One region of the Paenibacillus sp. FSL W8-0919 genome, then DNA from elsewhere that is predicted to be linked to it. Evidence: riboswitches for the same ligand, from Rfam matches in the RefSeq annotation. Region 1 holds a riboswitch; the other holds the start of a gene.

Region 1 (3,090 bases):
TGGGAGACTTGTCCGCTGGAAGAAAGGCGGATACTGGACGTATGAGGGTGTCTTGACGAAGGCAAGCGGTGATTCGCCATCTGTACCCAACTTGGAATGGTATTGCCGAACCAATACGATTTTCGCGCTTGTTAGGCGCGGGTACATTACAATGGATAATTGGAGCAGCTGTTCGCTCGTACAGAAAAATGATTGAATCCAAGCACCTGACTTGAAATGGCTTCCCTTAAAGCTGGAAGCACCATATCTTTAAGCAAATAACCCCAGAAGGTCGAGAATCGACATCCGGGGTTCTATTTTTTATGGAGGACTTATTACTCATGGCTTGGTTTATTTAACTTTGCGCACTTTCTATTGATCTCTTCCTCATGGCTTTTTAATTCCATGTAACGGACAATCAGCTTATCGAACGACTGCGAAAGTGCGACAACATCTTGATGTACGAATTCAAGACTGCCGGCCATTCGCTCAAGTTCCCTCCTGAGATATTCGAGCTCGTCGGATACATGCTTCAGTTCGTTCTCTATAGAAACCATCACATCCACCCACCCCCATCGTAGCAAGTGATTTATGACAGCTGCCAACGTTTTTGCGGCAAACCTTCTCAAACAGAGAGTTGATCGCTCATTCCTAAACGAACAAACCGTTAAAGCATGCTCCTCTTCATGAAATGTTGAAGGCTACCCGATTCAGTTTCTGCAGCGGCGTCAGGTCAGCAGGGTTATCTAAAATAAACAGTTCCCTATTCAATCGTTGTCGCATGGCGGATCAGAGGTTTCCGTCGTATTCGGCCAATTGCAGGGATCGTGGTTGCATATGAGCGTCCACAACAGCCTCTGCAGCTTCGCGTCACCACCCTTTCGATGGGTTTGCGATAGATTGTACGAATTATGAATTAGTTTAAATTTTAACTATCTGTCATCAGTGGCTTGCCTATAATTATAAAATTTTACTTTAATAAATAAAATACCCATAATTGGGTAATTAGTGCTTGTGTATTGCCTATATCTTCATGTAAATTTTCTTAGGAATGCCCCTTTATGATTGACTCTCGTTTTGGCGTATATCTTTTTGATGAAAGTACGGACCGTGCTTTGACTGATTCCATAAATATCCGCAATTTCAGGCACGTTTTTATTTTCCAGCCATTCGTAGGCGATTTCTTTCTCGCGGTTTGTTAATTCATATTGGTCAAAGAGTGAGTAGGTCAGCTCTTTTTGTAGCATGGGATCCTTTTGGGGTAACTTTTCTTCAATATTTTTGGCCAGATGTTCAATGAGGGGCAGTACAAATGTAACCTCGTGAAAGTAATGAAAACAGAGGCTGAGGTAGCCTATAATAACATGATTTATTCGTATTGGCGTGCAAACGCAGGACAGCTCTGCAAACAATTTATTGCTGTGCTCGGCGCCGATTACGACTGAGACCGATTGATTTTCCATGGATAACGCAATGGCATTGATTCCCGCCTTGTTCATAGCAGAAGATGTTCCGATTTTCAAATGATTTCTTTCAAAATAACCTTTTAACAGCTCCGTCCCGCAATAATCGATAACGGTTCCCTCTGGGTCCGCAATCACAAATAATATTCCTGGTTTCCTCTTGCAACAGATACAGGATTTCTTTTCGCTCGATCAGCCTTTCTTTAATTTCAGAGATGCTGAGGATATTAGGAAAATGATCGTTTACTTTCAGCAATGTTCTTTGGCCCATTATTTTCCCTTCTTCCTTGTTAAGAATAAGTGATTAATAATGAAATCGATCTCCTATTTATCGCCGCTGTGAAGATTCGGTAGCTCTTAGCGAAAAATAAAAAACCTCCATCCATGAAGATTACCATAGCAAAATAGGACGGAGGCTTCCGTCGTATTCGGCAACTGGCTGGCATCACGTATCTTAGCAGATTCGCATTAGCCCCTATAGCTTTGCGTCGCCACTTTTCAGTGGGTTTGCTATTATCGTACGAAACGATTCGATTGGTTTGCTGTCAAAGACGCTGCCGCATGAATATTCCTTGTTATCCGCTGAGAGTCGAACTGCTGTAGTTATACCGCGCTGCGGGAAATCATGTTCCGCATCATTCACCTCCTTTCAGGCAATTGACCGTAACTTTTAAGGAACAGGCAGTTACTGCAGGAGCCTCCCTATAAAAATTTGTGAACAACAAATAGCCTCCGTCAGCTTGTAGACATAGGTAGTAACTAGCAAGAAGTGACGGAGGCTTCCGTCGTATTCGGCAACTGGCTGGCATCGCGGTTCTATGCAGAACCCCATTAGCCCCTATAGCTTTGCGTCGCCACTTTTCAGTGGGTTTGCGATTATCGTACGAACGATTCAATTGTCGAAAGATACAACATATAGTTCTGAATGAATGACCTAATCAAACTATAACTTACATTGTTTTTCATTGAATATAGGCTTCATGACTCAAATTCCCGACAATTTCCTGCTGGATTTTGTAATTTTTTGTCACAAAGTAACTAGCAGAGCGTGTAATATGTCAAAATAACCAGCTTCTCCATGATTTAAAAAAGCTTTGCCGCTTCGGCTGCCCGCCGAAGGCCTTCCTCAATGATTTCCTCGCTTCGATCCCGGAATTGATTATGCCCCTCAATGATAATCGTAGTAATGTCGGTAATCCCGAACACGTTGAGATGATTTTTTACGAAGCTGACCGCCATCTCGGATGGATCGCCCTCCGCATAGATCCCGCCTCTAGCATTCAGCAGTGCTGCTTTTTTGTCACCCAACAGACCGACCAAGCCCTGCTCCGTATATTTGAACGTTTTACGCGGATGATGCATGTAGTCCAGGTAGGCATGCAGCACTGCAGGAACCGTCAGATTCCAGAGCGGGAAGGCAAACACCAATTTGTCGGCGGCAAGAAATTGCTCCAAGTGCCGGTTGACGATGTCCCGAACGGCCTGCTCTTCCTCCGAAAGCTCCATGCCCATGGCTGACTTGAAATTCCCGCTAATCATAATGTCGTCCAGAAGGGGAATGCGTTCCTGATACAGGTCGACCTCAACCACCGCATCATTCGGATGTGCCTCGCGGTAGCTATTGAAAAATGCGTCGTATAATCTGCTT
Region 2 (3,090 bases), 3.4 Mb from region 1:
AAAACGGCCGACTTCACCCTGACCGGCAACGAGCGGCGAGTCAATGTCCGTGAAGATTTCAAACTGCTGCGGCAGATCGAAGGTAAAGGTGTCCCCGTTCTTATAGTTGTGACCGTTCGGCAGCTCCCATTCGTAGCCTAGATTAACGGCTGCACCGATATCCAGGCTGCTGTCCGGATTATAAACGGCATCAATGACGGTGCCATCCATGTCGGTTAACACAACTTTGGTTAAAATGCTATCATTATTGATTTCTGATTCGGACGGGCCATAAACATCATCCGTCACTCCATACACTGAATCCTGCACGCTTACCGGTTCTGGAACATTAGTCGATGCATTGACCGTCCAGTCCGATCCTCCAAACCACGTTTGGATCATAAGCAGCAGAGCCAATACGATTCCACTTACTTTTTTCTTCATGATCTCTCCCTCAGCCTCTCCATTACCCTCAATATATTTGGTTCCGATGTCGCTTTCGCGTGCGCAAATCGAGCCAACCATCTCTCGGATCATATGCCGATAAGAGATTTGTTCGTCCATCACCTCCGCATACTTTTATTTGGCGCACGATACATTGGTGCCTGTATTTTCCTTAAGAACCAATTGAGCTTCTAGCATTGTAACGCCCGATTCTGAATATTTTCTGAATAAAAACCCGAATAAGCCTTGGACAATGGTCCAAAGCTTAAGGTTTTAGCTATAAAATTATTTTAATAATACTTGGCTGCAGAATAGCGAGATGCCTCTTTAATCATTTTGAAACCGGCACCCTTGCTCTTCCATCCCGCATCAACGGTCGTGTCGATCGTTACCCACCGCCCGTTCAGGTAAACCTCATTCCAAGCGTGGTAAACGTCAACATAATCCGTTGTCCCCATTACAAGCTTAGTCGGAATGTCCACGCTCCGCAGCATGGATGCGAACAGAGAGGCGTAATCATAACACATGCCTTTTTTCCCTGACAGCGTGCGGTCAATATCGGGAAGATAGTCCGTCAGCTCACTGGATGCGAGTGCTTTGTCGTACCGGATCGTATCGACGATATATTCGTGGATCAGCTTTACTTTTTCCTCGTCGGTGTCTGCGGACCGAGTTAGCTTCTTTGCAAGCTGAGCCGCCTTGTCGCTTGAACGCCAATCGATGTTTTGTACCGAGTTCAAAAATACCTTGCTGCTATTGGTCAGTTGAAGCTTAACTTCCGCTTCTTGAACGATCTTATACTTGGTACCGTTGACCTGCTCCAGCACTTTTATGGTATAACGACCGTTTCCCATTTGCAGCGGAAAGGTCTCCTGCTGCTTGTCCGCTAAAAGCGTATATGTATACTTGTTTTGCCCTTTTGCAATCATAAGCTTCGTCTTCACGTCCGCTTTCACGTCATAGCGAACGGCGATGACTCCGCGATCAAGCTGCTCCAGATCCAGCCAATCTCCCGTTTGGGAAGCATGTACAACCGGAGCCAATACGAATAACGCAATAAACCCTACAATAGCCAACACCATGTTGCGCATACTATAAACTCCCTTCGGTAGCCAGGCTGCCATTGACGGTTCATCAAGAAGGCCCTGTGGCTTTGCGTCCTTATCTTTCGACAAGTTTGCCGTTATCGTAGTAGAGTTTTCAAAGAATTAATTGAATAAAAATCTCATATAAAAAACAAAAAAAGCATCTTCGTTCGGTAGCTGGCTGCCATTGATGGTTTATCAAGAAGGCCCTATAGCTTTGCGTCCTTGCCTTTCGACAAGTTTGCCATTTATCGTGAGTAGCTTTATGTGAGTTCATCATACCAAATATCTCTAATTCTATCAAGCAAATTTTGAGATTCATAGACGAGGATCGACAACAAAAAAACGTCTCCACTGAGACGCTCTTTTGTCAATTCCGCTTGATCATCAATCCATTAGGGGAGTCCTTAGAGGGACAGCTCCTTTTTTAACCGATCGAGCTGCAGCAGGTGGTGCCTGTAATGCATCTCTACCAGCAGAAACCACTCTTTGGCGTTTAAGGCTCCGAATCCGGGATGAGGAATCGTGATGCTGCTGTCTGCTTGACGCACAACCGGTTCCGTTCGCTTCATCCGCTCCGCTACGCCCTGAAGACCTTCAACTAACTGCTCTTTGCTCATCGGCTGCTGCGGCGTGTACTGCGGAGACGCCGGAATTCGTATCCTGACAGGCGGAAAACTTCCGAGCTCGAATACCGTCTTGCCTCTCTCCGTTTTTTCCCCAGGGGATTCGACGGCCGTTTCGTTTCCGGCCAAACATTGGTCGACATTGCGCAGATGCATATATTGAGCCGATTGAATCAAATGCATGTACATTTGCCCAATGGACCATTCCTCTTCGTTCGGCTTGATATGCAGCTCCTCCAGCTCCAGGTGTCCCAGCTCGTTTAAATACATCGCTACTGTTGTTTCAAACGCCTGCAAAGCTTCTACTGTATTTCTCATCATGATATCTCCTCTTCCATCTGGTATATACCCAATATAAAAAAACGCTCCTGACAACAGCGTGTCAGTAGCGTTTTCGTATTTTTTCAGCTTCTTCACGAATCCGGTTACGAAAGGAATCAGGTTCCAGCACCTCCACGTCCCCACCCCAGCTGAGAATATAGGGGAGCAATTCTTCCGGCTGTCTGACTCGAAAGCGGACCAGAAGACCGTGTTCCCTTTGCTCAGAAGCTTCGATATAGAAGCTCGCGGTCTCGGTGATTTTATCGGCAATTTCCGGATTTACTTGAATCGTCACATGAACGTTACGATCGTCAGGCGGACGATATTGACTCAGCTTAAATCCTTGGGGAAGGTTAAACCTTTCCTCTAGGACCGTAACATCCCTCATGCGCGATAATCGGAAATGACGGATCTCCTGACGCAGCTCGCAGCGTGCGATCATGATCCAATTCCCTTGGACGAGCACAAGGCCATATGGAGCAACGATCCGGTCGCTCATCCGTTTTCCATCCGAATCCGGTATTTTTTTCAGGTAACGCATCCTTATCTTCCGCCGCTCCAAAATGGCACCCCGAACCTGTCCAAGCTCGTTCTCCCCCTGCCCGCCGGGATGAAGAAACTGCATCGTTTCCCGG

Evidence for each region. Region 1 has a riboswitch for cyclic di-GMP ahead of NST44_RS06270 (helix-turn-helix transcriptional regulator). Riboswitches for the same ligand answer to the same signal wherever they lie in the genome.
Region 2: linked by a shared signal. The riboswitch ahead of NST44_RS21995 (transglutaminase-like domain-containing protein) and the one ahead of NST44_RS06270 (helix-turn-helix transcriptional regulator) in region 1 are both predicted to bind cyclic di-GMP.

What each region holds. Positions count from the first base shown of each region.
Region 1 covers NZ_JBBOPV010000001.1:1,440,088-1,443,177, reverse strand. Annotated here, with positions in the region: gene NST44_RS06280 (hypothetical protein) at 1-196, shown strand, start outside; gene NST44_RS06275 (aspartyl-phosphate phosphatase Spo0E family protein) at 315-536, opposite strand; gene NST44_RS06270 (helix-turn-helix transcriptional regulator) at 1,011-1,580, opposite strand; cyclic di-GMP riboswitch class I at 1,870-1,964, opposite strand; cyclic di-GMP riboswitch class I at 2,233-2,327, opposite strand; gene NST44_RS06265 (FMN-dependent NADH-azoreductase) at 2,526-3,090, opposite strand, start outside.
Region 2 covers NZ_JBBOPV010000001.1:4,859,027-4,862,116, forward strand. Annotated here, with positions in the region: gene NST44_RS21990 (collagen binding domain-containing protein) at 1-543, opposite strand, end outside; gene NST44_RS21995 (transglutaminase-like domain-containing protein) at 714-1,514, opposite strand; cyclic di-GMP riboswitch class I at 1,528-1,615, opposite strand; cyclic di-GMP riboswitch class I at 1,678-1,764, opposite strand; gene NST44_RS22000 (DinB family protein) at 1,916-2,452, opposite strand; gene NST44_RS22005 (helix-turn-helix transcriptional regulator) at 2,517-3,090, opposite strand, start outside.